DNA from 3 places in the Paracoccus alcaliphilus genome. Region 1 is predicted to be linked to each of the others. Evidence: riboswitches for the same ligand, from Rfam matches in the RefSeq annotation. Region 1 holds a riboswitch; each other region holds the start of a gene.
The links. A riboswitch is a leader RNA that binds a small molecule or an ion and turns the genes downstream of it on or off. The one in region 1 is predicted to bind thiamine pyrophosphate.
Positions count from the first base shown of each region.

Region 2: another riboswitch for thiamine pyrophosphate. It lies ahead of thiC (phosphomethylpyrimidine synthase ThiC); the one in region 1 lies ahead of JHW40_RS05535 (thiamine ABC transporter substrate-binding protein).
Region 3: another riboswitch for thiamine pyrophosphate. It lies ahead of thiD (bifunctional hydroxymethylpyrimidine kinase/phosphomethylpyrimidine kinase); the one in region 1 lies ahead of JHW40_RS05535 (thiamine ABC transporter substrate-binding protein).

Region 1 is NZ_CP067124.1:1,076,315-1,086,660, forward strand. It holds gene JHW40_RS05530 (ABC transporter permease subunit) at 1-929, opposite strand, end outside; gene JHW40_RS05535 (thiamine ABC transporter substrate-binding protein) at 905-1,885, opposite strand; TPP riboswitch at 1,919-2,020, opposite strand; gene mutS (DNA mismatch repair protein MutS) at 2,090-4,726, shown strand; gene aroC (chorismate synthase) at 4,723-5,832, shown strand; gene JHW40_RS05550 (substrate-binding domain-containing protein) at 5,964-6,989, shown strand; gene pstC (phosphate ABC transporter permease subunit PstC) at 7,071-8,273, shown strand; gene pstA (phosphate ABC transporter permease PstA) at 8,270-9,652, shown strand; gene pstB (phosphate ABC transporter ATP-binding protein PstB) at 9,673-10,346, shown strand, end outside.
Region 2 is NZ_CP067124.1:3,232,930-3,243,275, reverse strand. It holds gene JHW40_RS16790 (inner membrane-spanning protein YciB) at 1-388, shown strand, start outside; gene katG (catalase/peroxidase HPI) at 450-2,621, opposite strand; gene JHW40_RS16780 (hydrogen peroxide-inducible genes activator) at 2,771-3,718, shown strand; TPP riboswitch at 3,744-3,871, shown strand; gene thiC (phosphomethylpyrimidine synthase ThiC) at 3,972-5,786, shown strand; gene JHW40_RS16770 (FAD-dependent oxidoreductase) at 5,786-6,712, shown strand; gene thiS (sulfur carrier protein ThiS) at 6,702-6,899, shown strand; gene JHW40_RS16760 (thiazole synthase) at 6,903-7,661, shown strand; gene JHW40_RS16755 (thiamine phosphate synthase) at 7,664-8,287, shown strand; gene JHW40_RS16750 (HesA/MoeB/ThiF family protein) at 8,274-9,239, shown strand; gene JHW40_RS16745 (Tex family protein) at 9,303-10,346, shown strand, end outside.
Region 3 is NZ_CP067124.1:2,283,215-2,293,560, forward strand. It holds gene JHW40_RS11720 (5-(carboxyamino)imidazole ribonucleotide synthase) at 1-301, shown strand, start outside; gene JHW40_RS11725 (NUDIX domain-containing protein) at 298-744, shown strand; gene purF (amidophosphoribosyltransferase) at 832-2,322, opposite strand; gene JHW40_RS11735 (CvpA family protein) at 2,470-3,087, opposite strand; gene radA (DNA repair protein RadA) at 3,132-4,496, opposite strand; gene JHW40_RS11745 (lipoprotein-releasing ABC transporter permease subunit) at 4,656-5,957, shown strand; gene JHW40_RS11750 (ABC transporter ATP-binding protein) at 5,950-6,618, shown strand; gene thiD (bifunctional hydroxymethylpyrimidine kinase/phosphomethylpyrimidine kinase) at 6,597-7,430, opposite strand; TPP riboswitch at 7,475-7,571, opposite strand; gene recG (ATP-dependent DNA helicase RecG) at 7,611-9,707, opposite strand; gene ligA (NAD-dependent DNA ligase LigA) at 9,704-10,346, opposite strand, start outside.

The sequences.
Region 1 (10,346 bases):
ATGCGGGGCAGGCCGCGCAGGGTGACGGCAAGGATCGGCCACAGCAGGAACCCGGTGGCCAGCGCGATGGCCAGCGTATCGGCCCCCCTCCGCCAGCCGCCCGGCCCGCGCAGCCGGTGGGGGGCGTCCAGCCCCGCGCCGAAGGCCGCCGGGATCGCGATCCGTCGCGCCAGCACCATCGCCGCCACGCAAAGCGCGATCTGCACCAGCCCCAGCATCGCCGCCCGGCCCAGATCGAAGTCAAAGCGGAACGCCTGATAGATCGCCAGCTCGACCGTGGTGGCGCGCGGCCCGCCTCCCAAAGCCAGCGCGACGGCGAAACTGGTCAGGCAGACCAGAAACACCGCCAGCCAGACACCGGGCAGCACCGAACGCAGCATCGGGCGTTCCAGATGCCGGGCAATGTCGCGGGGGCCGAAGCCCAGGCTTTCGGCCAGCCGGAACCGTTCCGCCGGGATCGCCTGCCAGCCTTGCAGGATCAGCCGCACCGACAGCGGCAGGTTGAAGAACACATGCGCAAGGATCACCCCCTGCCAGCCATAGATGCTGACCTCGGGCAGCCCGAACCCGCGCAGCCCCTCGTTCAGCACGCCGTTGCGGCCAAAGACCGAGATCAGCCCCATCACCGCCACGATCACCGGCAGGATGAATGGCGCGCCCAGCAGCGTCACCAGCGCCATCCGCCCGCGAAAGCGCCGCCGGGCCAAAGCCCGCGCCACCGGGATCGCCAGCACCGCCGACAGGCTGGCGGATACCGTCGCCTGCCAGATGGTGAACCAGACCGCCCGCCAGTCCCACGGCCCCAGCGCCGACAGCCCGCGCGCCTGCCATGCCACCGCCGCCAGCGTGCCGAGGATCAGCGCCGCCAGCGCGGCCGCGACCCATGCGCCCGGCTGCGGGCGCGTTATCGCGAGAACGCCCGCAGCCATTCGTCCAGCGCCGGCTGACGCAGCGCCTCGGCCTCGTCCTCGGTGTAAAGCAGGGTCGTCTCGGCGCGCGGCAGATCGCGCAGCACCTGCGGCCAGTCAGCCTCGGGCAGTCTCGCGGGCAGCGACCAGTTGGCCAGCGGGACGGTGGACTGGAAATCCGGCGTCAGCACCCAGTCCATGAAGGCCTGCGCCAGTTCCGGCTGATCGGTCGTGGCGATCTGCGCGGCCAGTTCGGTCAGGAAGTAATGACCTTCGGGGAAAATGGCGGCCTTCTTGGTCAGGTCGTCCTCTTCGGCGATGTGATAGGCGGGCGAGGTGGTATAGGACAGGACCATATCCGCCTCTCCTTCCGTGAACATGCCATAGGATTCCGACCAGCCGCGCGTCACCGTCAGGATCTTCGGCGCCAGCTTTGCCCATGCGTCGGGCGTGTCGTCGCCGTAAACCCCCTTGACCCACAACAGCAGCGCCAGCCCGGAAATCGAGGCGCGGGGGTCCTGAATGACGATCTTCAGGTCGTCGGGCGCGTCCAGCAATTCGGCGAAGCTGGCGGGCGGGTTTTCCAGCCGGGTCTCGTCATAGATGAAGGCGGTCTCGCTCCAGTTATAGGGCAGGAAGATCTCGTCGCTCCATTCGACGGGCAGCGACATGTCGGATGTGTCCTGCCCATGCGGCGCGAACAGGCCGGATTCGCGGGCGCGGGCGGTCAGGTCGGGGGTCAGGCCGAAGACGATATCGGCCTTGGTTCCCTCGCCCTCCATCAGGATGCGGGGCAGGATGTCGCCGGTCACAAAGCGCAATTCGCATTCGCAGAAGGCCTCGAACCCTTCCTTGATCTTCGGGCCGGGACCCCATTCGCTGGCGACGTAATCACCGGCATAGACGGTCAGCACCGGACGATCCTGTGCGGCGGCGGGGGTGGCGGCCAGAAGGGCCAGTAACAGGTATTTCTTCATCGCGGCCTCACTTTCATTCAGGTTTTCGAAAGAAAGGACCAAGGCCACCTTCCCTCCGCCGGGGTCAGCCGGATCAGGTTCGACGGGTCCGCGTCATGCGTCTCAGCCCGAAACAGGGCACCCCGAGGTCAGGAATGAATGTAGTGGTTTCACAGTCCGGTGCAAGCGGCTAGAAACACGCCAGACCACAGCCGAAGGACCGACATGAGCGATCAGCCCACCCCGATGATGGCGCAGTATCTGGCAATCCGGGATGCCAATCCCGGCGCGCTGCTGTTCTATCGCATGGGCGATTTCTACGAGATGTTCTTTGACGACGCGGTGGCGGCGGCGGCGGCGCTGGATATCGCGCTGACGAAACGCGGCACCCATCAGGGCCAGCCGATCCCGATGTGCGGGGTGCCGGTCCATGCCGCCGAATCCTATCTGCTGACGCTGATCCGCAAGGGCTTCCGCGTCGCCATCGCCGAGCAGATGGAAGACCCGGCCGAGGCGAAGAAGCGCGGCAGTAAATCGGTCGTGGCGCGCGACGTGGTGCGGCTGGTCACGCCCGGCACCCTGACCGAGGAATCGCTGCTGGAGGCGCGGCGGCACAATTATCTGGCGGCGTTTTCGCAGGTGCGCGACGAGGGCGCGCTGGCATGGGTGGATATCTCGACCGGCGCCTTTCAGGTGATGGACTGCCCGCAGGTGCGGCTGGCCCCGGAACTGGCGCGCCTGGCGCCGCGCGAGTTGCTGGCCGTCGATGGCTCGGGTCTGGACGATCTGGCGGCGGATGCAGGCGCGGCGCTGACCGATCTTCATGCCGGTGCCTTTGACAGTGGGGCGGGGGCGCGGCGGTTATGTGCGCTTTATGGCGTGGAAACGCTGGACGGTTTCGGCAGCTTTACCCGCGCGGAACTGTCGGCGATGGGGGCCATCGTCGATTATCTGGACATGACGCAGAAGGGCAAATTGCCGTTGCTGCGTCCGCCCGGCCGCGAACGCGCAGGCGGCGCGATGCAGATCGACGCGGCCACACGGCGCAATCTGGAACTGACGCAGGCGCTGTCGGGGGGGCGCGATGGCTCGCTGTTGGCGGCCATCGACCGGACGGTGACGGCCCCGGGCGCGCGGCTGCTGGAGCGTCGCATCAGCGCGCCAAGCCGCGATCTGGCGCTGATCCATGCGCGCCACGATGCGGTGGCGATGCTGGTCGATGATCCGCGCCTGTCGGCCGATCTGCGCGATGCGTTGGCCCGCGTGCCGGATATGGACCGGGCGCTGTCGCGGCTGGCGCTGGAACGCGGCGGGCCGCGCGATCTGGCCGCAATCCGCGCCGGGCTGACGCAAGGCGCGGCGATTGCTGCGCGGCTGCCTGACGACGCCGCCCCCGTGCTGCGGGACGCGGCGCGCGATCTTGTCGGCCATGACGCGCTGACCCGTCTGCTGGACGACGCGCTGGTGGCCGAGCCGCCCCTGCTGGCCCGCGATGGCGGTTTCGTGGCCTCTGATTACGATGCGGATCTGGACCAGACCCGGCGGCTGCGCGACGAAGGGCGCGGCGTCATTGCCGGGATGCAGGCCGATTATGCCGCGCTGGCCGGGGTGCAAAGCCTGAAAATCAAGCATAACAACGTGCTGGGCTATTTCATCGAAACGACCACCACCCATGCCGAGCGGATGATGGCCCCGCCCTTGTCCGAGACCTTCATTCACCGCCAGACCACCGCCAACCAGATCCGTTTCACAACGGTTGAACTGTCCGAGCTGGAAACCCGCATCCTCAACGCCCGCGACCGCGCGCTGGAGATCGAGCGCGGCATTTTCGACCGCCTCCGCGCGGCCATTCTGGACCAGTCCGCGCAGATCGGGCAGGCGGCGCGGGCGCTGGCCGAGATCGACCTTGCCAGTGCCTTTGCCGATATCGCCACGGGCGAGGGCTGGACCCGGCCCCGCGTCGATGACAGCCGCGCTTTTGCGATCACAGGCGGGCGGCATCCGGTTGTGGAACGCGCGCTGCGGCGCAAGGCGCAGGCCTTCGTGGCCAATGACTGCGATCTGACGGCGGGCGAGACTCCGGCGATCTGGCTGCTGACCGGGCCGAACATGGCCGGGAAATCGACCTTTCTGCGCCAGAACGCGCTGATCGCGGTGCTGGCGCAGGCGGGGGCCTTCGTGCCCGCGCGGTCGGCCCATATCGGCATGGTCAGCCAGTTGTTCAGCCGCGTGGGCGCCGCCGATGATCTGGCGCGGGGCCGGTCCACCTTCATGGTCGAGATGGTGGAAACCGCCGCGATCCTCAATCAGGCCGACGACCGCGCGCTGGTGATTCTGGACGAGATCGGGCGCGGCACCGCGACATGGGACGGGCTGTCCATCGCCTGGGCGGTGATGGAGCATCTGCACGAAATCAACCGCTGCCGCGCCCTGTTCGCCACCCATTACCACGAAATGACCGCCCTGACCGCGCGTCTGGATGGGGTGGAAAACGCCACCGTCACCGTGCGCGAATGGGAAGGCGAGGTGATCTTTCTGCACGAGGTGCGCAAGGGCGCGGCGGATCGGTCCTATGGCGTGCAGGTGGCGCGGCTGGCGGGGTTGCCCGGCAGCGTTGTGGACCGCGCGCGCGAGGTGCTGGACGCGCTGGAATCGGGCGAGCGTGAGGGTGCCGCCCGGCCCGCCGCGCTGATCGACGATCTGCCGCTGTTCCGCGCCGCCGCCCCGGCCCCGGCGCCGGTCCGGGCCGTGGACAGCCCTCTGGACGCGCGGATGAAAGATGTGCATCCCGATGCCATGACCCCGCGCGAGGCGCTGGATCTGATCTATGAATTGAAAGCCCTGACCGGAGAGAAGGCATGAGCTATAACACTTTCGGCCGCGAATTCCGGTTCACCACATGGGGCGAAAGCCATGGCCCCGCGCTTGGCGTCACTGTCGATGGCACCCCGCCGGGCGTGGCGCTGGACGAGGGTTATATCCAGCAATTCCTCGACCTGCGCCGCCCCGGCACCTCCAAGCACACCACGCAAAGGCGCGAAGCCGATCAGGTGCGCATCCTGTCGGGCATCTTCGAGGGCCGCACCACCGGCACGCCGATCCAGCTGATGATCGAGAACACCGATCAGCGGTCCAGGGATTACGGCGATATCGCCACCAGTTTCCGCCCCGGCCATGCCGATATCGCCTATCACCTGAAATACGGGATCCGGGATTATCGCGGCGGCGGACGCTCCAGCGCGCGGGAAACGGCGGCGCGGGTCGCGGCGGGGGGCGTGGCGCAGGCCGTGCTGCGTCATCTGCTGCCCGATCTGGCGGTAACCGGATATATGGTGCAGATGGGCGCGCTGCATCTGGAGCGCGCGCGCTTTGACGCCAGCGCCATTCCCGACAACCCGTTCTTTCTGCCCGACGCGACGGCGGTGCAGGAATGGTCCGATTATCTGGACGCGATCCGCAAGGATCAGAACAGCGTCGGCGCGGCCATCGAGGTGCTGATTCAGGGCTGCCCGCCCGGTCTTGGCGCGCCGGTCTATGCGAAGCTGGACACCGATCTGGCCGCCGCGATGATGTCGATCAACGCCGTCAAAGGCGTCGAGATCGGCGAGGGCATGGGGGCCGCCGCCCTGACCGGCACCGACAACGCCGATGAGATCCGCATGGGTAATGACGGGCCGCGATTCCTGTCGAATCATGCCGGCGGCATCCTTGGCGGGATCAGCACGGGTCAGGACATCGCAGTGCGGTTTTCAGTCAAGCCGACCAGTTCGATCACCACGCCGCGCCGCACGATCAACCAGCAGGGGCAGGAGATCGAGCTGATCACCAAGGGCCGCCACGACCCCTGCGTGGGGATTCGCGCGGTGCCTGTGGCCGAGGCCATGGCGGCCTGCGTGATTCTGGATCATCTGCTGATGGACCGCGCCCAGACCGGCGGATTGCGCGGCGTGATCGGCCCGGATTCCTGAGGCTTTGGGTGGATTCACCGCCGACCGGCTGCATTGTCGCATAATCGTCATATAAGTTTTGCATAAGCTTCATGCGTGGTGACTAGGTCACGGACATGCCCGCTTGGGCCATGTTGATTCAGGAGTGATCCATGAAAACCGCGAAATTCACCGTATCGGCGCTGGCCATCGTGGCGGCCTCGGCTGTTGCCGCTCAGGCCCGCGATCAGGTTCAGGTTGCCGGTTCGTCCACCGTGCTGCCCTATTCCACCATCGTCGCCGAAGTCTTCGGCGAAAACACCGACTTCCCGACCCCGGTCATCGAATCCGGCGGAACGGGTGCCGGTCTGCAGAAATTCTGCGAAGGTGTCGGCGAAAACACCATCGACATCGCCAATGCCAGCCGCCCGATCCGCGAAGGCGAACTCGAGACCTGCCGCGCCAATGGCGTCGAAGAGGTCATGGAAGTCCGCATCGGCTATGACGGGATCGTCTTTGCCAGCTCCAGCAATGGTCCGGAATTCGCCTTCACCCCGGCCGACTGGTTCAACGCCCTGTCCGCCAAGGTCGTCGTGGACGGTGCCATCGTGGACAACACCGCCGCGAACTGGAGCGAAGTGAACGCCGATCTGCCGGATCAGGAAATCCTGGCCTTCGTGCCCGGCACCAAGCACGGCACCCGCGAAGTCTTCGAGGAAAAGGTCGTCCTTGCGGGCTGCGAGGAATCGGGCGCGCTGGAAGTGTTCACCGCCGAACTGGGTGAAGACGAAGCCGAAGCCGCCTGCATGAACCTGCGCACCGATGGCCGTTCGGTCGATATCGACGGCGACTATACCGAGACCCTGTCGCGTATCGACAGCTCTCCCAACGGGATCGGCGTCTTCGGTCTGGCTTTCTATGAGAACAACACCGACAAGTTGCAGGTCGGCACCATCTCGGGCGTCACGCCTTCGACCGAGAGCATCGCCTCGGGCGAATATCCGGTGTCGCGCCCGCTGTTCTTCTATGTGAAGAAAGACCATCTGGCTGAAATCGAGGGCCTGAAGGAATTCGTCGAATTCTTCGTGTCGGACGATCTGGCAGGCCCCGATGGCCCGCTGGCCCAATACGGTCTGGTGTCGGATCCCGAACTGGCCTCGGTTCAGGAAGCCGTCGCCAGCGAAACCACCATGCAATAATCCACATCAGGCGGGGCGGCAGGAATACTGGCCGCCCCGCCGCGTTTCTTCATCAGTCGCCACAACGCAAGGAAGGCACTTATGCCGCTGTCCTGGGCCTTGTTCGCCAGTATCGCGCTGGCCATAGCCGGATATATCATCGGACGCAGCCGCGCCTATGCCGCGGCGGGCGATGTGCGCGCTCTGCACAGCCGTCCGATCTATCACGGCGCCAGCGTCGCGCTGACCACCTTACTGCTGCCGCTGGCCGTTCTGGCCATCGCCACCCTGCTGCGCGTCGCCGGCGTGATTGGCGACAGTTCCGGGCCGATCGTGGGCGTGGTCGCCCTGGCCGCCGGGGTTGCCGGGCTGGGCTGGGCGATGTCGCGTATCGGGCAGGGCTTTCAGGCGCGCAACGTGGTCGAGCGGATCATCCTTGGTCTGCTGATCCTGTGTTCGACCATCGCCATCGTCACCACCGCCGCCATCGTGCTGTCGCTGCTGTTCGAGACCGGGCATTTCTTCCAGATCTATGACTGGAAGACCTTCTTCTTCGGTTCGGAATGGACGCCGCGTTTTCAGGGCAACTCGCAGCTGGGTGTCCTGCCACTGCTGTGGGGCACGCTGTACGTCTCATTCATCGCGCTGCTGGTCGCGGTGCCGATCGGTCTGTTCGCCGCCATCTACATGTCGGAATATGCCAGCCGCCGCGTGCGCAGCATCGCCAAGCCCGCGATCGAGGTGCTGGCCGGTATCCCGACCATCGTCTACGGGTTGTTCGCGCTGATCGTCGTCGGCCCGATGCTGCGCGACTGGTTCGCCCAGCCGCTGGGTCTGGGCAATTCGGCGTCGTCGGTGCTGACCGCCGGGCTGGTCATGGGCATCATGCTGATCCCCTTCGTCAGTTCTCTGTCGGACGACATCATCAACGCGGTGCCGCAAAGCCTGCGCGACGGTGCGCTTGGCCTTGGTTCCACCCCGTCCGAGACGATCCGTCAGGTGGTGATCCCCGCCGCCCTGCCCGGCATCGTCGGCGCGGTGCTGCTGGCCGCCAGCCGCGCCATCGGTGAAACCATGATCGTGGTGCTGGGCGCGGGTGCCGCCGCCCGGATGAGCCTGAACCCTTTCGAGGCGATGACCACCATCACCGTCAAGATCGTCAGCCAGCTGACCGGCGACAACGACTTCAACTCGCCCGAAACGCTGGTCGCCTTCGCGCTGGGTCTGACCCTGTTCACCATCACCCTGGCCCTGAATGTCGTCGCGCTCTACATCGTGCGCAAATATCGCGAGCAGTATGAATGACCGATATTTCCATGCCCCAGTCGGGTGACACGCCCGCACGCAAGAAGACCGCGCTGATCGCGGTCGATGAGCGCACCCGCCGCCGCAATGCCGCCGAAAAGCGTTTCCGCCTGTATGGCGCCAGTGCCATCGGGATTGCGATGCTGGCGCTGGTGGTGCTGCTGTCCACCATCATCCGCGACGGTTCCGGCGCTTTCCGCCAGACCTATCTGGCGATCCCGGTCACGCTCAGCGCCGATATCGTCGATCCCAATGGCAACCGCGATCCGGCCGAGATGGCGAAGGTGCTGACGCTTGGCTATGGCCGCATCCTCGATGCCGCCGTCGAGGATGCCGTCGAGCGCGAGAATATCCGGATCGAGGGCCTGACCGAGGCCGAGATCAAGGGCCTCGTGTCCCGCGATGCCTCGGCGCAGGTCCGCAACCGGGTGCTGGCCGATCCCGAACTGGTCGGGCAGACGGTCGATTTCGACGTGCTGGCCAACGGCCGGGTGGATGGCTATTTCAAGGGCCGCGTCACGCTGGCCAGCGCCGAGCGGGTCAGCAACACCTCGCCCCAGCAGCTGATGCTGGCGGATGAGCTGCGCGACCGCGGGCTGATGGTCACCCGGTTCAACTGGAACTTCCTGACCAATCCCGACGCCTCGGACCAGCGGCCCGAAGCCGCGGGTGTGGGGGTGGCGATCCTTGGTTCGCTGTACATGATGCTGGTGGTGCTGTTCCTTGCGGTGCCGATCGGCGTCGCGGCCAGTATTTATCTTGAGGAATTCGCGCCCAAGAACCGCTGGACCGACGTGATCGAGGTGAATATCTCGAACCTTGCCGCCGTGCCGTCCATCGTCTTCGGCATCCTTGGTCTGGCCGCCTTCATCAACTTTGCCGGGCTGCCGCAATCGGCCTCAATCGTCGGGGGTCTGGTGCTGACGCTGATGACGCTGCCGACGATCATCATCTCGACCCGCGCGGCGCTGAAGGCGGTGCCGCCCTCGATCCGCGATGCGGCGCTGGGGGTGGGGGCGTCCAGGATGCAGTCGGTGTTCCACCACGTCCTGCCGCTGGCCCTGCCGGGCATCCTGACCGGCACGATCATCGGTCTGGCGCAGGCGTTGGGCGAAACCGCGCCGCTGCTGCTGATCGGCATGGTGGCCTTCGTGCGCAACTATCCCGGCGCGCCCTGGCCGCTGGAGGGTGTGGGCAGTCTGGGCGGGCTGGGCGATCCGGCCTCGGCCCTGCCGGTGCAGGTCTATAACTGGACGCAGCGGTCGGACCCGGCTTTCGTCGAACGTGCCTCGGGGGCGATCATCGTCCTGTTGTTCTTCCTGCTGTGCATGAACGTGCTGGCCATCTATCTGCGCCGCAAGTTCGAGCGCCGTTGGTAATCCGGCCCAAGGAGGCCAATATGTACGATATGAATCGAGTGGAGAGCGCCGTGACCCAGAACGACATCAAGATCTCGGCACGCAACGTCCAGGTTTATTATGGCGACAAGCACGCGCTGAAGGATGTTGATGTCGATATCCTCGACAAGACCGTGACCGCCTTCATCGGGCCTTCGGGTTGCGGCAAATCGACCTTCCTGCGCTGCATCAACCGGATGAACGACACCATTCCCATCGCCCGCGTCGAAGGCGAGATCCGGCTGGATGGCGAGGATGTCTATGACCGCCGCGTCGATCCGGTGCAGCTGCGCGCCAAGGTCGGCATGGTGTTCCAGAAGCCGAACCCGTTCCCGAAGTCGATCTATGACAACGTGTCCTATGGCCCGCGCATCCACGGTCTGGCCCGCAGCCGGGCCGAACTGGACGAGATCGTCGAAAAGGCGCTGCGTGGCGCGGCGCTGTGGAACGAGGTCAAGGACCGCCTGCAAGAACCCGGCACCGGCCTGTCGGGCGGCCAGCAACAGCGCCTGTGCATCGCCCGCGCCGTCGCCACCAGCCCCGAAGTGCTGCTGATGGACGAACCCTGTTCGGCGCTTGACCCGATCGCCACCGCGCAGGTCGAGGAACTGATCGACGACCTGCGCGAGAAATTCTCGGTGGTGATCGTGACGCACTCGATGCAGCAGGCCGCGCG
Region 2 (10,346 bases), 1.4 Mb from region 1:
GGTGCTGGTCTTTGGCGGGCTGTCGGTCTGGCTTGACGATCCGCGCTTTTTCAAGATGAAACCGACGATGATCTATCTGCTGTTCGCGGGGCTGCTGGGCTATAGCCTGATCGCGGGGCGCAACTGGCTGGGCGCGGTGCTGGGCGAGGCGCTGCCCCTGACCGAGACCGGCTGGCTCAAGCTGACCCGGCGCATGGCGGCGATGTTTCTGGCGCTGGCCGTGGCCAATGAACTGATCTGGCGGCTGATGTCGGAAACCAGCTGGGTCTGGTTCAAGACCTTCGGCCTGCCGGTGCTGCTGTTTCTGTTCCTGATGGCGAATGCCGGGCTTTACCGCGATCACGCGCTGGAAAAGCCCGATGGCGACAAGCCGCAGGACGGCAAGTAAGTGAAACGGCCCGCCCGCAGGATTTGCGGGCGGGCCGTTTCATGTCTGTGGTGGTCCGTTATCAGCGCAGGTCGAAACGGTCGGCGTTCATCACCTTGACCCATGCGGCAACGAAATCCCTCACGAATTTCTCGTGATTGTCGTCCTGCGCATAGACCTCGGCATAGGAGCGCAGGATCGAGTTCGACCCGATCACCAGATCCACCCGCGTCGCGGTCCATTTCACCGTATCGGTCTTGCGGTCGCGGATCTCATAGAGATTGCCGTCCACCGGTTTCCAGCTGTTGGACATATCGGTCAGGTTGACGAAGAAATCGGTCGTCAGCGCGCCCGCCCGGTCGGTAAAGACGCCATGCGCCGTGCCGCCGTGATTGGTGCCCAGAACCCGCAAACCGCCGATCAGCGTGACCATTTCCGGCGCGGTCAGCCGCATCAGTTGGGCGCGGTCCAGCAGCAGTTCCTCGGGGCTGACGACATAGTCCTGCTTCAGCCAGTTGCGGAAACCATCGGCCAGCGGCTCCAGCACATCGAAGCTTTCGGCATCGGTCTGTTCGGGCGTCGCATCGCCACGGCCCGGCGCAAAAGGCACGCTGATGTCGAAACCCGCGGCCTTCGCGGCCTGCTCGACACCCAGATTGCCGGCCAGCACGATCACATCGGCAACCGAAACCCCGGTTTCCGCCGCGATGGGCTCCAGCACCGACAGCACGCGGGCCAGACGCTCGGGCTCGTTGCCCAGCCAGTCCTTCTGCGGGGCCAGCCGGATGCGCGCGCCATTCGCGCCACCGCGATAGTCCGAGCCGCGGAAGGTCCGCGCGCTGTCCCATGCGGTCGCGATCATGTCGCTGCTCGACAGCCCGCTGGCGGCAATTCTGGCCTTGACCGCCTCGACATCATAGTCACTGCGGCCCGCGGGGATCGGGTCCTGCCAGATCAGGTCCTCGGCCGGAACGTCCGGACCCAGATAGCGTGCCTTCGGCCCCATGTCGCGGTGGATCAGCTTGAACCAGCCGCGGGCGAAGGCATCGCTGAACGCCGCGAAATCGTCCTTGAAGCGCAGCGAGATCTCGCGATAGACCGGATCGACCTTCAGCGCCATGTCGGCATCGGTCATCATCGGCATGACCCGGATCGAGGGGTCCTCGACATCGACCGGCTTGTCCGTCTCGGCGATGGTGATGGGTTCCCATTGCGAGGCGCCCGCCGGGCTGCGCGTCAGGGTCCATTCATGGTCGAACAGCATCTTGAAGAAACCGTCATCCCAGACCGTCGGATTGGTCGTCCATGCGCCTTCCAGACCCGACACCACGGTATTGCGGCCGACGCCGCGACCCTTGGTGTTCAGCCAGCCAAGGCCCTGGAATTCCGGCCCCGCCGATTCGGGATCGGCGCTGAGATCGCCGGCATTGCCGTTGCCGTGGGTCTTGCCGATGGTATGGCCGCCAGCGGTCAGCGCGACGGTTTCCTCGTCGTTCATGCCCATGCGCGCGAAGGTCTCGCGCATCTGGTTGGCGGTGGCCTGCGGATCGGAGCGCCCGTTCACGCCCTCGGGGTTGACATAGATCAGCCCCATCTGCACGGCGGCCAGCGGGTTCGACAGCGTCGAGGCATCGCCGACATTGTCATAACGCTCGTCGCTGGGGGCAAGCCATTCCTTTTCGTCACCCCAATAGGTGTCTTTCTCGGGGTGCCAGATATCCTCGCGCCCGAAGGCAAAGCCGAAGGTTTTCAGCCCTGCGACCTCATAGGCGATATTGCCCGACAGCGCGATCAGGTCGGCCCAGGAAATCCTGTTGCCGTATTTCTTCTTGATCGGCCACAGCAGGCGACGGCCCTTGTCGGTGTTGACGTTGTCGGGCCAGCTGTTCAGCGGCGCGAAACGCTGGTTGCCGGAATTGCCGCCGCCGCGTCCGTCGCTGGTGCGATAGGTCCCGGCATTGTGCCACGCCACGCGCGCGAACATGCCGACATAGCTGCCGTAATCCGCAGGCCACCAGTCCTGGCTTTCGGTCATCAGCGCGCGCAGATCGGCCTTCAGCGCCTCGACGTCCAGCTTTTTCAGCTCTTCATGGTAATCGAAATCGGGGCCAAGCGGGTTCGTCTTGCTGTCATGCTGATGCAGGATGTCCAGATTCAGCGCGTTCGGCCACCAGTCCATGACCGATTTGTCCATGGCGGTCATGCCGCCATGCATCACCGGGCACTTGCCGGTGGGGGTATCGTTTCCATCCATGTCGCTCTCCTTCTTGGCTGCGTGTCAGGAACGGGAAAGGCCGTCCGAGCATGATTTGCCGCGCTGGCCTTCCTCCTTGGCGATAGTGATAGCAGGTAAATATCATAAGATAAATTTGCATTTTCTGATCTGTGCGATATGTAGGATTAATGAAGAGACTGTCCTTGAAACACCTCCGTTATTTCGGTGCGCTGGCACGGAACCTGCATTTCGGTCGCGCGGCCGAGGATTGCTCCATCTCTCAGCCCGCGCTGTCGCTGCAAATGAAAGAGCTAGAGGATATTCTGGGTGTGCCGCTGATCGAACGCGGCACAAGGCAGATCCGGCTGACCAGTCTGGGCGAGGCTTTCGCCGACCGGGCCCGCGATATCCTGCGCTCGGTCGATGAACTGGGCGATCTGGCGCGGGCCTCGAACAGCCCGCTGATCGGGCGGCTGCGAATCGGGGTGATCCCGACGGTGGCTCCCTATCTGCTGCCGCGCATCATCAAGGGTCTGGGCGGGCAATATCCGGGGCTGGACCTGCGCCCGAGAGAGGCCGTGACCCAGCGGCTGATCGCCGATCTGATCGACGGGCATCTGGACACCGCCATCGTGGCGCTGCCGGTCTCGGAATCCACGCTGACCGAATTTGCGCTGTTCGACGAGGAATTCGTGCTGGTGCGCCCGCTGGCGGATGCCGCCAAGCCCGTCCCCTGCGCCGACATGCTGCGGGAAATGCGGCTGCTGCTGCTGGAAGAGGGGCATTGCTTCCGCGATCAGGCGCTGTCCTTCTGCAATATCTCGAACGCCGCGCCGCGCGATCTGATGGAGGGCAGCTCGCTTTCCACGCTGGTGCAGATGGTGGGGGCGGGAATCGGCGTCACACTGATTCCGCAGATGGCGATCCCGATCGAGACGCGATCCGCCGCCGTATCGGTCGCGCGCCTGCGCCAGCCGCGCCCCTCGCGCCGCATCGGCATGGTCTGGCGCAAGACCAACCCGCTGGGATCGCAACTGCGCCATGTCGCGGAAATCATGCGGGAAACCCTGTCCGCCCCGCCCGATCTGCCAACGGGCGAGGCACCCGGCGCACAGATGGCGCAACTGCCGGATTGACAACGCAGCCGCGCTCTGGTCCCCTGATGGCCGTCAGGGGAGTCCCGCCCAAGGGACTGAGAGGCTGATTGGTGGCGTTCGCGCGTCACGGTGAGGCGACCCTTTGAACCTGACCCAGTTGATACTGGCGTAGGAAGACCGAAGGGCGCAGCGTCGTTCTTTGGGCCGTGGCGGCCGCATCGGGGTCGCAGTCGGTCCCTTCTTGCCCGAACCATCACTTGGGTCTTTTCGAGTAAACGCTTGAGAGGACGCCATGAACAAGCACAACCCGATCCCGACGATCACCACCGGCCCGCTGCCGGCCTCGCGCAAGGTGTGGCACCCCGGCCAGATCCATCCCGGCCTGCGCGTGCCGATGCGCGAGATCGAGCTGCATCCCAGCGCGATGGAGCCGCCGGTCACGGTTTATGACGCCTCTGGCCCCTATACCGATCCCGAGGCGGTGATCGACATTGCCCGGGGCCTGCCGCGTCCGCGCGAAGGCTGGACGGTGGCGGGGGATGTCGAACGCTATGACGGGCGACAGGTCCAGCCCGAGGATAACGGCTTTGTCACCGGCGAACGGCTGACCCCGGCCTTTCCGCGCCAGTATCAGCCGCTGCGCGCGACGGAGGGCAAGGCGGTGACGCAGATGGCCTATGCCCGCGCCGGGATCATCACGCCGGAAATGGAATTCGTCGCCATCCGCGAAAATCTGGGCAGGCGCGCGGCCAGGGAACAGCTGATCCGCGACGGCAATGACTGGGGCGCCGCGATCCCCGATCATGTCACGCCCGAATTCGTGCGTCAGGAAATTGCCTCGGGCCGCGCAATCATCCCCGCCAATATCAACCACCCCGAGGTCGAGCCGATGATCATCGGCCGCAACTTCCTTGTGAAGATCAACGCCAATATCGGCAACTCGGCCGTCACCTCCAGCATGGAGGAGGAAGTCGAAAAGCTGGTTTGGGCCATCCGCTGGGGCGCCGATACGGTCATGGACCTGTCCACCGGGCGCAATATCCACAATATCCGCGACTGGATCATCCGCAACAGCCCCGTGCCCATCGGTACCGTGCCGATCTATCAGGCGCTGGAAAAGGTCGGAGGCATTGCCGAGGATCTGACCTGGGAAATCTTCCGCGACACGCTGATCGAACAGGCCGAACAGGGCGTCGATTACTTTACCATCCATGCCGGTGTGCGGCTGCCCTTCATCCCGCTGACCGCCGAAAGGGTAACGGGGATCGTCAGCCGTGGCGGCTCGATCATGGCGAAATGGTGCCTGCATCACCACCGCGAAAGCTTCCTCTATGAGCATTTCGACGAGATCTGCGACATCATGCGCGCCTATGATGTCAGCTTCAGTCTTGGCGACGGCTTGCGCCCGGGATCCATCGCTGACGCCAATGACGCCGCGCAATTCGCCGAGCTTGAGACGCTGGGAGAGCTGACCCAGATCGCGTGGGAAAAGGATTGTCAGGTGATGATCGAAGGCCCCGGCCATGTGCCGATGCACAAGATCAAGGAGAACATGGACAAGCAGCTAGAGACTTGCGGCGAGGCGCCCTTCTATACTCTGGGGCCCCTGACCACCGATATCGCGCCGGGCTATGACCATATCACCAGCGCCATCGGGGCCGCCATGATCGGTTGGTTCGGCACGGCGATGCTGTGCTATGTCACGCCCAAGGAACATCTTGGCCTGCCCGACCGCGATGATGTGAAGGTGGGCGTCATCACCTACAAGATCGCCGCCCATGCCGCCGATCTCGCCAAGGGCCACCCGGCGGCCAAGCTGCGCGACGACGCCCTGTCGCGCGCCCGGTTCGAGTTCCGGTGGGAGGATCAGTTCAACATCTCGCTGGATCCCGACACCGCGCGCAGCTTCCACGACCAGACCCTGCCCAAGGAGGCGCATAAGCTGGCGCATTTCTGTTCGATGTGCGGGCCGAAATTCTGCTCGATGAAGATCAGCCACGACATCCGGGCCGAAGCGCGCGCGCAGCAGGGCATGGAGGACATGGCGCAGAAATATCGCGAAGGCGGTGACCTCTACATGCCCGCCGATGCGGCAGGGCAGGACTGATGTTTTCGGTTCTGGGCGGGGGGGTGGCCGGGCTTTGCGTGGCCACCGCTCTGGCCGAGCGCGGCCTGCCTGTGGAGCTGATCGCGGATGATGGCGTCCCGGCCTCATATTGGGCCGGGGGGATGCTGGCGCCGGGCTGCGAGGGCGAGACCGCCCCGCCCGATGTGGTCCTTGCCGGGCAGGGCGCGGTCGATTGGTGGGCGGCGCGGGTGCCGGTCACAAGGCGCGGCACATTGGTCGTGGCCCCGGCCCGCGACGCGGCGGAACTGGACCGTTTCGCCGCCCGCACCTCGGGCCACCGCCCGGCCGATCCCGGCGCGTTGGAGCCCGATCTGGCGGGTCGTTTCGCGCGTGGGCTGTTCTTCGAGGCCGAGGCGCATCTGGACCCCCGCGCCGCGATGGCGGGTTTGCGCGACGCTCTGGCGGCGCGGGGCGTGGCGATCCGGCAGGGCGATCCGCGCGGGCAGGTGATTGACTGCCGGGGGCTGGCCGCGCGCGACCATCTGCCCGACCTGCGTGGTGTGCGGGGCGAGATGTTGATGCTGGACGCGCCCGACGTGATGCTGACCCGCACCGTGCGGCTGCTGCATCCGCGCTTTCCCTGCTATGTCGTGCCGCGCGGGGATGGGCGCTATATGGTGGGGGCGACGCAGATCGAAAGCGACGATCCCGGCCCGATCACCGCGCGGGCGGTGATGGAACTGCTGTCGGCGGCCTATGCGCTGCATCCCGGCTTTGCCGAGGCGCGCCTGGTGCAGACCGGCGCGGGCCTGCGCCCGGCATTCCCCGACAATATCCCCGTGATCCGCGAAATTGCTGGAAGAATACATGTCAACGGCATGTATAGGCATGGTTTTCTGATGGCGCCCGCGCTGGCCGAAACGCTGGCCGGGCGTTTGCCGCAAGAGGTGAAAGATGCAGGTTGAACTGAATGGCGAAGTCATCACGACCCGCGCCGAAACGCTGGCCGCGCTGATCGAGGAACGCGGGCTGCCCGCCGCCACTGTCGCCACCGCGCTGGACGGCGATTTCGTGCCGCGCGACCGGCGGGGCGATACGTCCCTGCGCGACGGCGCGCGGATCGAGGTGCTGTCACCGATGCAGGGGGGCTGAGCGATGTTTTACGGTTTCCAGCCGGAATCGCGGTTGATGCTGGGGACGGCGCAATATCCCTCGCCCGCGGTGCTGGCCGATGCTATCGCGGCGTCGGGCGCGCAGATCGTCACCGTCTCGCTGCGCCGCGAAGGGGTGGGCGGCGCGGGCTTTCGCGACCTGATCGCCGCATCCGGCTGTCGCGTGCTGCCCAATACGGCGGGGTGTCATTCCGCGTCCGAGGCGATCACCACCGCCCGCATGGCGCGCGAGGTCTTTGGGACGGATTGGATCAAGCTGGAGGTGATCGGCCATGCCGACACGCTGCAACCCGACCCCTTCGCGCTGGTCGAGGCCGCCCGCGTGCTGTGCGCCGACGGCTTCGAGGTCTTTCCCTATACGACCGAGGATCTGATCCTTGGCGAAAAACTGGTCGAGGCCGGTTGCCGCGTCCTGATGCCCTGGGGCGCGCCTATCGGTTCGGGGCAGGGGCTGCGCCACCATGATGCGCTGCGCTCGATGCGGGCGCATTTCCCGGATATCCCGCTGGTGATCGACGCGGGTATCGGCGCGCCGTCGCAGGCCGCGCGGGCGATGGAGATGGGCTTTGACGCGGTGCTGCTGAATACGGCGGTGGCGCAGGCGGCCGATCCGGTTGCGATGGCCCGCGCCTTCGGGCAGGCGGTCGGGGCCGGTCGCATGGCGCATGAGGCCGGGCTGATGCCGCGCCGCGACATGGCGGTGGCCTCGACCCCGATCTTCGGCATGGCGGTGCTGGCATGAGGCTGGATCCCTTCTATCTGATCTGCGGCGATGCCGGGCTGCTGGAGCGTCTGGTGCCGCTGGGTGTGCGGCTGGTGCAACTGCGGGTGAAGGATCAGCCGCAGGACGTGCTGCGCGACCAGATCGCCCGGTCGCAGGCCGTCTGCCGGGCGCATGGCACGACGCTGGTGCTGAACGATTACTGGCAACTGGCGCTGGATATGGGCGTCGATTTCGTCCATCTGGGGCAAGAGGACATGGACAGCGCCGATTTCGACGCCCTGCGCCGGGCGGGTATCCGCTTTGGCCTGTCCACCCATGACGGGGCCGAACTTGACCGCGCCCTGTCGCTTGACCCGGAATATGTCGCGCTGGGGCCGGTCTGGCCGACCTTGCTGAAAAAGATGAAATGGGGGCCGCAAGGTCTTGATCGCGTTACGGAATGGCGGCGCAGGGTGGGCGATGTGCCGCTGGTCGCCATCGGCGGGCTGACGCCCGCGCGGCTGCCCGGCGTCTTTACCGCAGGCGCCGACAGCGCCGCCGTGGTGACCGATATCCAGATGGCGCCCGACCCCGAGGCCCGCACCCGCGAATGGATCGCCGCCACCGAAGGCCAGCGCAAGGGGATACGTCATGTCACGCTATGACCGCCAGATGATCCTGCCGCAGATCGGCAGCGCGGGTCAGGCAAGGCTGGGGGCCGCGCATGTGCTGATCGTCGGCGCGGGCGGTCTGGGCGCAAGCCTGATCCCGGCGCTGGCCGGGGCCGGGGTGGGCCGGATCGCCATTGTCGATGACGATCTGGTCGAGGAAAGCAACCTGCACCGCCAGACCCTGTTCCGTATGGGCGATCTGGGTCGCCCCAAGGCCGGATGCGCGGCAGAGGCGGCGCGGGGGCTGAACCCCGAAATTCGCGTTGACGCCCTGGCGCTGCATCTGGACCCCGACAATCTGCCACCGCTGCTGGCGGGCGTGGATCTGGTTATCGACGCCGCCGACAGTTTCGCCGTCAGCTATATGCTGTCGGATGCCTGCGGTCCGCGCGGGGTGCCGCTGATCTCGGCCTCGGTGCTGGGGCGGCAGGGCTATGCCGGCGGGTTCTGCGGCCATGCGCCGGGGCTGCGGGCGGTCTTTCCTGACCTGCCCGAGACGGCGGCCAGCTGCGCCACGGCGGGGGTGATGGGGCCGGTCGTGGCGATGCTGGGGGCGATGCAGGCGCAGATGGCGCTGTCGGTGCTGCTGGGGCTGACGCCCTCGCCGCTGGGGCAGATTGTCAATCTGGATCTGGCGAACTGGCGCTGTTCCGGCTTTCGTTTCGACGGCGCGGCGGAACCCGAGGCCCAGTCACAGCTGCGCTTTATCGGGCGCGGGCAGCTGATGGACGCCGATTGCGTGATCGAGTTGCGCGGCACGGACGAGGCGCCGCAGCCCGTCACCTCTCGCGCCATGCGGATCGCGCCCCGGGCCATCGGCGACTGGCAGCCGCCCGCCGGGCAGCGCGTGGTTCTGGCCTGCCGCAGCGGGCTGAGGGCATGGCGCGCGGGGCGGGCGTTGCAGGCGCGGGGCGTCAGCGATCTGGCGCTGATCGCCACCGGATGAGGGCACTTGGCGCGACGGTGGCTTGGCGCTAGAACGATCTTCCCACAGCCTGAGGAGATCGCCTTGGCCCTTGCCGACGCCACCGCCGACCGTATCGCCCGCATCATCGCGACTGAAATCAGCGCCGCGCCCGCTCAGGTCCGGGCGGCGGCGGAATTGTTGGATGGCGGCGCGACCGTGCCCTTCGTCGCGCGTTACCGCAAAGAGGTCACCGGCGGGTTGGACGATACGCAGTTGCGCAACCTGTCCGACCGGCTGGCCTATCTGCGCGAGATGGAGGCGCGGCGGGCGGCGATCCTGAACTCTGTCAAGGAGCAGGGCAAGCTGACCGACGATCTGGCCCGCGCCATTGCCGGGGCCGAAACCAAGGCCGCGCTCGAAGACATCTATCTGCCGTTCAAGCCCAAGCGCCGCACCAAGGCAATGATTGCCCGCGAAAACGGGCTGGAGCCGCTGCTGCGCGCCATTCAGGACGACCGCGCCGCCGATCCGGCTGCCTTGGCCGCCGGTTACATCACCGACGCCGTGCCGGATGTGAAATCCGCGCTGGACGGCGCGCGCGACATTCTGGTCGAGGAGCTGTCGGAAAACGCCTCTCTGCTGGGGAGTCTGCGCGATTTCATGCGCCGCGACGCCTTCATCGCCGCCAAGGTGATTGCCGGGAAAGAGGAGGCCGGCGCCAAGTTCAGCGACTATTTCGACCATCGCGAGAAATGGGCCGATATCCCCTCGCATCGTGCGCTGGCGATCCTGCGGGCGGCGAAAGAGGAAATCCTGACCATCGACATCTCGCCCGACCCCGAGACCGGGGCGCAGCGAGCCGAGGGTATCGTGATCCGCGCCATCGGCACGCTTGGCGACCGGCCCGGCGATCAGTGGCTGCGGCAGGTGGCGGGCTGGACATGGCGGGTTCGGCTGTCGAACACCATGTATATCGACCTGATGACCGAGCTGCGCAAACGCGCCCATGACGAGGCGATCCGCGTCTTTGGCCGCAACCTCAAGGATCTGCTGCTGGCCGCGCCTGCGGGGCCGCGCGTGACCATCGGCGTCGATCCCGGCATCCGCACCGGCTGCAAGATCGCGGTCGTCGATGCCACCGGCAAG
Region 3 (10,346 bases), 1.2 Mb from region 1:
GTTCGTGACGCCACAGGGCCTGATCGTGAACGAGATCGCGCCTCGCGTGCATAATTCCGGCCACTGGACCCAGGCCGGTTGCGTGGTCGATCAGTTCGAACAGCATATCCGCGCCGTGGCGGGCCTGCCGCTTGGCGACGGCCGCCGCCATGCCGATGTGGTGATGGAGAACCTGATCGGCGACGACATGGCCCGCGTTCCCGAACTGCTGACGACAGCCGGGGCGCAGATCCATCTCTATGGCAAGGGCGAGGCACGGCCGGGCCGCAAGATGGGGCATGTCAACCGGATCGCGGGATGAATCCCGCACGCCCCCGGCTGGCTGTCCGCGCTGCGATCCTGCATGACGACCGGCTGCTGATGGTCAACGCATGGCCGGGCCGGACATCCGACCTGTGGTGCCTGCCCGGCGGCGGGGTCGAGCCGGGCCAGTCGCTGCCCGAAAACCTGATTCGCGAGCTGTATGAGGAAACCGGCCTCGCCATCCGGGTCGGCGCCATCATCCTGATCAACGAATTCCATGACCCGGCCGGCGGCTTTCATCAGGTCGAGATCATCTTCCGCGCCACCTTGCCGACCGGTGCCGCCATCACACTCAACGACCCCGAATGCGTGGTCGATCGCTTCTGCTGGGTCATCCGACAGGAACTGGCCCGCCTGCGCCACAAACCGGCACTTCTGGCCCGCGCCGTCTGGGGACAGCACGCCGCCTGGTACGATCAGCTCGAACCGATCACGACCTGACGATAACGCGCCACACGCATCTTTGGTGTCGAAATATCCTCGGGGGGTCCGGGGGGCGAAGCGCCCCCGGCGCTGGCGGGATGCAGCCTATTCGGCGGCCTGTTTCATCGCCGTTTCCGATCCCGGCTTCATCTGGAACCCACGCTCCAGCTGATCGAAGGGCGCGACCGGATAATCACCCGAGAAACAGGCATCGCAATAGCGCGGACATTTCGCATCGCGCCCTTTTGCCTCACCCACCGCGCGATACAGCCCGTCCAGTGACACGAAGGCCAGCGAATCGACGCCGATCCAGTCGCGCATCTGCTCTTCGGACATCTGCGCGGCCAGCAGCTTGTCGCGGTCCGGCGTGTCGACGCCATAGAAACACGGCCATGCGGTGGGGGGGCTGGCAATGCGGAAATGCACCTCGGCGGCGCCCGCATCAAGAATCATGTCCTTGATCTTGCGGCTGGTTGTGCCGCGCACCACGGAATCATCCACCAGCACGACCCGCTTGCCCGCGACCAGCGCCCGGTTCACGTTCAGCTTCAGCCGCACGCCCATATTGCGGATCTGCTCGGTCGGCTCGATGAAGGTGCGGCCCATATACTGGTTGCGGATGATGCCCATGCCATAGGGAATGCCGCTTTCATGCGCATAGCCGATGGCCGCCGGGGTGCCGCTGTCGGGCACCGGGCAGACCAGATCGGCCTCGACCGGGGCTTCGCGGGCCAGTTCCACGCCGATCTGGCGGCGGGTTTCATAGACCGAGCGCCCGCCGATGATCGAATCGGGGCGCGAGAAATAGACATGTTCGAAGATGCAGAACCGCCCCGTCGAAGGCCCGAACGGGCGCGAGCTTTCGATATGCCCCTTCGAGATCACCACCATCTCGCCCGGCTCGATCTCACGCACGAAGCGGGCGCCGATGATGTCCAGCGCGCAGGTTTCCGAGGACAGCACAAAGCCCTCTTCGCCCAGACTGCCCAGCACCAGCGGGCGCACGCCAAGCGGGTCGCGCACGCCGATCAGCTTGGTGCGGGTCATGGCGATGACGGAAAACGCCCCCTCGACCCGGCGCAGCGCGTCCTTCATCCGCTCGGGGATGTTGCGCTGGATCGAGCGCGCCATCAGGTGGATTATGCATTCGCTGTCCGACGAGGACTGGAAGATCGAGCCGCGCTCGATCAGTTCGCGCCGCAGGGCAGCCGCGTTGGTGATATTGCCGTTATGGGCGATGGCGCAGCCACCCATGGCGAATTCGCCGAAAAAGGGCTGCACGTCGCGGATGGCGGTATTGGCCTTGGTGCCCGCCGTCGAATAGCGCACATGCCCGATGGCCAGCGACCCCGGCAGCGTCGCCATCACATCGGCCTTGGTGAAATTGTCGCGCACATAGCCGAAACGGTGGGCGCTGTTGAATCCCTGTTCGGGATGATGGGTGACGATACCGCCAGCCTCTTGCCCGCGATGTTGCAATGCGTGCAGGCCAAGGGCGACGAAACTTGAAGCATCGGCGACTCCGATCGCTCCGAAAACTCCGCATTCTTCATGCAGACGATCCGAATCGAACGGATGGGCCAGGAAGGGTTGCATCTCAGCATCCTGAATGGCGTTAAGCTGTCGCCCGCTATGTAGTGGCTTGCGGCAGCAAAGTCACGCCCCGGCGGACCTGCCGGAGCGCTTTTTCGTCACGAAAGCGACATGAACCCCGCATCAGGGCAGGATCTGCCGGTTCCGGCCTCAGTTCGCGGCGGGTGCCGGGGCCGGATTCGCAGGCGCCTGACCCGCATCGACGGGGGTTCCGGCTTCGGTGCAGCTGCGCACCATCTGCTCGTAGCGGCTGACGATCCAGCCCGGCGCGTCGTCCGGGATCTGTTCGTCCATCTGGCCGCGCATCCGTTCGAAGATCTGGGCCGAGCGCGAATTTTCCACCATCGCCACCTGCTGGCTGGTCATCACCCGGTCATAGACGATGAAGGCGATGGCCACCAGCAGGATGCCGCGCGCCACGCCGAACAGGAAACCGATGCCCTGATCGATCCCGCCAAGCGCCGAACGCTGCACGACCGAGGAAAACAGCGGCGTGATGATCGAGAACACCACCAGCGCCAGCGCAAAGACCACTGCAAAGCCCGCGATCATGGCCAATTCGCAACTGTCGCCCAGAAAACGGTCCAGCACCGGGATCTGCGCAATCAGCGGCCGCATGGCGCCTGCGAAGATGAAGGCCAGGATGGCGGCCCCGATCCAGCCCAGAATCGCCAGCGATTCGCGGACAAAGCCCCGCGACCAGGCCAGAATCGCCGATAGGATGATGACCCCCGCCACCACCGCGTCGATAACCGTGAATCCGTCCATAATGCCCGTGCCCCTGCGCCGGTTAATGTTTCGTTTCAGGCGCTTCAGCCGGCGCCGAAGATATCGCCCACAAATGCCGTCAGGTCCGCGATGCGCGTTGGCATCATGCCGTCCAGCCCCTCGGCCTTCTGGGCCTCGGGTAAAATCGCCTGTGAAAAACCAAGTTTTCGGGCTTCTTTCAACCTGTTTTCCGCCTGAGCGACCGGACGCAGCGCGCCCGACAGGCTGATTTCGCCAAAGAGAACCGCCTCGGCGGGCAGCGCCGCGTCCTCTCGTGCCGACAAAAGCGCGCCCGCGATGGCCAGATCGGCGGCGGGTTCGCTGACCTTCATGCCGCCCGCCACGTTCAGGAACACGTCCAGCCCGGCGAACGGGATGCCGCAACGGGCCTCCAGCACTGCAAGGATGGTCGAGACGCGGCCCGAATCCAGCCCGACCACGGTGCGGCGCGGGCTGGCCAGCGTCGAGGGCGCGACCAGCGCCTGTACCTCGGTCAGCACCGGCCTTGTGCCTTCTATGCCTGCGAAAACCGCGCTGCCGGGGCTGGGCTGGCCGCGTTCGGACAGAAACAGCGCCGATGGGTTGGCGACTTCGGCCAGACCCGCGCCTGTCATCTCGAACACGCCGATTTCATCCGCGGGGCCAAAGCGGTTCTTGACGCTGCGCAGGATGCGGAACTGATGACCGCGTTCGCCTTCGAAATACAGAACCGTATCGACCATGTGTTCCACCACGCGCGGCCCGGCGATCTGGCCGTCCTTGGTGACATGGCCGACCAGGATGACGGCAACGCCGCGTCTTTTGGCGAAAGTCACAAGTTCGTGGGCCGAGGCCCGGACCTGCCCGACCGATCCCGGCGCGGCCTCGACCTGATCGGACCACAGCGTCTGCACGGAATCGATGATCGCCAGATCGGGTCGTTCGTTGTCCAGCGTGGTCAGGATGTCGCGCAGGTTGGTTTCCGACCCCAGCCGCACCGGCGCGTCGGTCAGATCCAGCCGCCCCGCACGCATGCGGACCTGCGCGCTGGCCTCTTCGCCGCTGATATAGATGGCGTTCAGCCCGGCCCGCGCGAAGGCTGCCGCCGCCTGCAACAGCAGCGTCGATTTGCCGATACCGGGATCGCCGCCGACCAGCACCGCGGAACCCGGCACCAGCCCGCCGCCCAGCACCCGGTCCAGTTCCGCCATGCCTGATTGCTGGCGGGGCGGGGGCGGCTCGTGGCTGGAAAGGCCCGACAGCGGCACCGCGCGACCCTTGGCGGCGCCAAGGCCGCGTCCCGGCCCCTGCGACAGCGGCGCCTCTTCGGCGATGGTGTTCCATTCGCCACAGGAATCGCAGCGCCCGGCCCATTTCTTGTGGGCGGCGCCGCAGGCGGTGCAGGTGAAGGCGGTGACGGATTTTGCCATGCCGCCCTTCTGGCAGAGCGCGGCGCCTATCGCAATCATGCGATTGCCGATACGACATCGCGACGCAGCGGCCGATCACACCACCGATCACACCATTGTCGTCTTGATCTTTCCGCGTCCCGCCGTCACTTTCTGCCCGTTTTTGTTCAGGGAATTTGAATGGCCAGCCCCAGACCGTTTTCGCGATACGAATTCATGATCGCATGGCGCTATCTGCGCGCCCGCCGCAGCGAGGGCGGGGTCAGCGTGATGACTTGGATCAGCCTGATCGGCATCGCCCTGGGCGTGATGGCGCTGATCGCGACGCTGGCGGTCAGGTCCGGCTTCCGGGCCGAGTTCATCGACACTATCCTTGGCGCGAATGCCCACAGCACCGTCTATATGGCGCCGCAGCGGATCGAGAACGAGCTGACCGGCGATGTCTATGTCGTGCCGGGCAAGATCCAGGATTACGACGCGATGGCCACGGTGCTGGCGCAGATCCCGGGCGTCACCCGCACCGCGCCGCTGGTCAAGGGGCAGGTGATGGCCACCGCCAACGACCGCTCGATCGGGGCCGAGGTCTTTGGCGTCACGCTGGATTCGCTGAAAGCCATGCCGCGCATCGTGGATCCCGAAACCTCGGCCGGCGACCTTGGCGAGTTCGACCGGGGCGTGGCCATCGGATCGGGGATCGCGCGGGAACTGAACCTTGGCCTTGGCGACATGGTGCGGCTGGTATCGCCCGACGGGCCGAATACGCCGGTGGGCAAGTCGCTGCGGATGAAGGCCTATGAGGTGACCTATATCTTCAGCGCCGGGCGTTACGAGGTCGATCGTTCCCGCATCTATATGCCGATGGCCGAGGCGCAAAGCTATTTCAACCGCGAAGGCGTCGCCGACGAGATCGAAGTGTTCGTGGACGACCCCGAGCGGGTCCATGACTGGACCGGGCCGCTGCTGTCAGCGGCGGGGCAGGGGGCGCAGGTCTGGAACTGGCGCGATGCCTCGGGCTCTTATCTGGCGGCGCTGGACATGGAGGATGACGTGATGTTCGTCATCCTGTCGGTGCTGGTGCTGATTGCATCGATGAACATCACCTCGGGGCTGATCATGCTGGTCAAGAACAAGGGCCGCGATATCGGCATCCTGCGCACGATGGGCCTGACCGAGGGCGCGATCCTGCGCGTCTTCTTTCTGTGCGGCGCATTCACCGGCGTCATCGGCACCATCGCCGGGGTGATCCTTGGCGTGGCACTGGCGCTGAACGTGGACAATATCATGGCGGGGCTGAATGCGCTGACCAATGGCGGGGCGTGGCAGCCCGAGGTGCGCGGCATCTATCGCCTGCCTGCCGATCTGCGGGCATGGGACATCTTCCGCGCGGTGGCGCTGTCGCTGTCGTTGTCCTTCATCGTGACCATTTTCCCCGCGCGCCGCGCCGCGCGCATGAACCCGGTGGAGGCGCTGCGCTATGAGTGAGGTTCTGCGGTTGGATGGCGTCGCCAAGACCTATGGTCTGGGCGGTCCCGCCCCGGTCGAGGTGCTGCGCGGTCTGGACCTGAGCGTCGCGCGCGGCGAAGTCGTGGCGCTGGTCGCGCCGTCGGGGGCGGGCAAATCGACGCTGCTGCATATCGCGGGGCTGCTGGATCAGCCGACCTCGGGCAGGGTGATCCTTGGCGGGCGCGACATGACCGGCCTGTCGGATCAGGCACGGACCGAGGCGCGGCGCTCGGATCTGGGCTTCGTCTATCAGTTCCACCATCTGCTGCCGGAGTTTTCGGCGCATGAGAATATCGTGCTGCCGCAACTGGCCAACGGGGTTCCGGCGCAGGCGGCGGCGGCGCGGGCCAGCGATCTGCTGGATCGCGTGGGCCTTGGCCATCGCGCGGCGCACCGGCCGGCCGAGCTGTCGGGCGGCGAACAGCAGCGGGTGGCCTTCTGCCGGGCGCTGGCCAATGAACCGGCGTTGCTGCTGGCGGACGAGCCGACCGGCAATCTGGACCCCGAGACCGCCGAGCGGGTGTTCGATCTGCTGATGTCATTGGTCCGGGAAACCGGGCTGGCCGCCCTGCTGGCGACCCATAACCACGATCTGGCCGCCCGCATGGACCGGGTGGTTCACCTGACGCAGATCGGCTGAGGGCTGTCGCGCAGCATCCAGAAATGGTCGGTCGGACCGTGGCCCTTGCCCGCATCCAGCGCGTCCCCGGCCTTCAGCGCCTGCAACACATAATGTTTGGCGGCCTTGCAGGCGCGCAGCGGATCATGCCCCAGCGCCAGTTGCGTGGCCAGCGCCGAGGACAGGCTGCATCCGGTCCCGTGGCTGTTCACGGTGGCATGACGCGGGGCGTCCAGCCAATGGCTGCCGCCTTGCCAGACCAGCAGATCAGGGCATTGATCGCCCGGCAGATGCCCGCCTTTCAGCAGTACCGCGCGCGGCCCCAGCGCCAGCAGATCATGGCCCTGCGCCTCCATCCGGTCGCGGTCGGTGGCCTCGTCGCAGCCCAGCAGATCGGCGGCTTCGGGCAGGTTCGGGGTGATGATCCGCGCCATCGGCAACAACTCGTCGCGCAGCGCATCGACGGCCTGCGCGCTCAGCAGCCGGTCGCCGCCCTTGGCGACCATCACCGGGTCAAGAACGATGGGGCAGTCCAGACCCGCCAGCGCCCCGGCCACGGCGGCGGTCACGGCGGCATCGCCCAGCATCCCGATCTTGACCGCATCGATGCGGATATCGTCGCGGATCGCGGCAATCTGGGCGGCGATGAAATCCGGCGCGACGATCTGCACCCCGCGGACACCTTGCGTATTCTGCACCGTCAGCGCCGTGATCGCCGCCATCGCATAACCGCCATTGGCTGAAATCGCCTTGATATCCGCTTGAATTCCGGCCCCGCCCGAGGGGTCAGACCCCGCGATGGACAGGATATTCGGCACGGTCTGCCGGGGCATGGTCTCTCCTTCCCGCAGGCGTGGGGAAGGGCGGACGACCCGTTGACGGGCTGAACGCGACTCCCTCCGCCAGCATGATCTGGTTCAGGTTCGAAGGGTGCTTCTCAGCCCGGTCGAACCCGGACGCCCCTGTCACGATCCGCAGGGAAGCCGATTGCGCGCGGTTATGCAAGCCTTCGTTCAGCCGACCGAGATCAGCCGGATCGATTCGTCCTGACTCATCAGCCACATCAGCAGCCGGATCGCGCGGCCGCGCGGCGATTCCAGCGCCGGGTCGCGATCCAGCAGGTTGCGCGCGTCCTGCCGGGCGACGGCCATCAGCCCGGGCTGATGTTCCAGATCGCCGATGCGGAAACGCGGCAGACCGGATTGCGCGGTGCCGATCACGTCACCCGCGCCGCGCATCTCCAGATCGACCTCGGCAATGCGGAAGCCGTCCTCGGTATCGCGCAGCGTGGTCAGCCGACGTGCCCCGGTTTCACCCAGCGGCGGGTGATAAAGCAGCAGGCAGGTCGAGGCGCCCTTGCCCCGTCCGACCCGGCCCCGCAGCTGATGCAGCTGCGCCAGCCCGAAGCTTTCGGCGCGCTCGATCACCATGATCGTGGCCTCGGGCACGTCCACGCCGACCTCGATCACCGTCGTCGCGACCAGCAACTGCGCCCGACCGCTGGCGAAATCGGCCATCGCCGCGTCGCGCTGATCGGCGGGCATCTGACCGTGGATCAGTCGCACGCCCTCGCCAAACTCGGCGCGCAGGGCCTGAAACCGCGCCTCGGCGGCGGTCAGGTCGGTGACTTCGCTCTCTTCGACCAGCGGGCAGACCCAATAGGCCCGCGCACCCTGATCCAGCACCCGGTGCAGCCGCGCCGTCACCTCGGCCAGTCGCTGATCGCTGATCATCACGGTGGTGATCGGCTGGCGTCCGGGCGGCTTTTCATCCAGCACCGACAGATCCAGATCGCCATATTGCGTCAGCGCCAGCGAGCGCGGAATCGGCGTCGCGGTCATGATCAGCATGTCGGGGGGCACATGGCCCTTGCCCGACAGTTCCAACCGCTGTGCCACGCCGAAACGATGCTGTTCGTCGATGATGGCAAGGCGAAGGTCATGGAAATGCACGTCTTTCTGGAAAACTGCATGTGTGCCGACCAGGATGTCGATGCGCCCTTCCGCCAGATCCTGCAACAGCTGCGCGCGCAGTTCGCCCTTGTCGCGCCCGGTCAGCGCGGCCAGCCGGATGCCCGCCGCCCGCGCCATCGCCTCCAGCCCGCGGGCATGCTGGCGGGCAAGGATCTCGGTCGGGGCCATCAGCACCGCCTGACCGCCGGATTCGACCGCAACCAGCGCCGCCAGCATCGCAACCAGCGTCTTGCCCGAGCCGACATCGCCCTGCAACAGCCGGTTCATGCGCCGGTCGCTGCCCATATCCGCGGCGATTTCCTGAACCGCGCGGGTCTGGGCAGCGGTCGGCGGCCAGGGCAGGGCATCCAGCACCGCCTGCCGCAGCCTGCCATCGCCCGTGCTGGGTCGCCCGCGCAGGTGACGTTTCTGGCGCCGGACCAGCGCCAATGTCATCTGATGGGCCAGAAACTCGTCATAGGCCAGCCGCTGCCGCGCCGGATCGTCGGGCGACAATTCGCCCGGCCCGGCAGGCGCATGCGCCGCCGTCAGCGCCGCCTGCCAGCCCGGCCAGCCGCGATCACTCAGCAGTTGCGGGTCGATCCATTCCCCGGCATCGGGCAGCCGGGTCATCGCCGCCGCCACCGCGCGGGCCATCGTCTTTTGCGTCAGCCCGGCGCTGAGCGGATAGACCGGCTCGAAATCCACCGGCAGGGGGTCGGTTTCGGTCAGGATATGATCGGGATGGACCATCTGCGCCATGCCATCGAACAGTTCGACCTTGCCCGAGACGATGCGCCGCGCGCCTTCGGGAAGCTGTTTCTCGATCCAGTCGCGCCGCGGGTGGAAAAACACCAGCGTCAGGTCCGAGGTGCCGTCGCTGCAATGAACCCGCCACGGCCTGCCGCGCGTGGTGGGCGGGTGATGGCGGATGACCTCGACGCCGATGGTGATGATTTCGGGCGGGCGGGCATCAGTAATTCGCGCGATCCGGCGGCGGGTGACGCCGCTGGAAGGCAGGGTCAGGATCAGGTCTCGGGGGCGCTCGATTCCCATCTGGGCCAGCGCGGCCACGCCCTTGGGGCCGATCCCCGGCAGGCTGTCGATCGCAGCGAACAGCGGGAACAGTTCTGGTGGCCGGCCCTTCGTCACACTCATCTGCCCGCGATCCGCATCCATTCGTCTTCGTCGATCACCCTGACGCCCAGATCGGCGGCCTTTTTCGCCTTCGATCCCGCGCCCGGCCCGGCAATGACCAGATCGGTTTTCGCACTGACCGAGCCCGCGACCTTCGCCCCCATCGATTCGGCCCGCGCCTTGGCCTCGGCCCGGGTCATCCGCTCCAACGTGCCGGTAAAGACCAGCGTCTGGCCGCTGATTTCGCTGTCGGCATGGGTCGGGGCCTTGGCGGGCAGGATCTCAAGCTGCCGGGTCAGGCGGTCGATGCCCGCGCGTTCCGAAGGCTGGCTGAAACTGGTGATCAACGATTGCACCAGCACCGCGCCGATACCGTCGATCCCGGCCAGTTCCGACCAATGCGGACTGTCGGCCAGCAGCGGACGGCGCGACTTGTCATCGGTGGCGGCAAAGGCCGGTTCCTGCGCGGCCCCGTCGATGGCGGCGATCAGCGCGTCCCATGTGCCGAAATGGCGCGCCAGTGTGGCCGCCGCGACCTCGCCCACATGGCGGATGCCGAGGGCAAAGATCAGGCGGCGCAACTCGATCCGGCGGCGATCCTCGATGGCGGCGAACAGCTTGGCGGCCGAGCGGTCGCCGAAACCCTCGCGATTCTTCAAC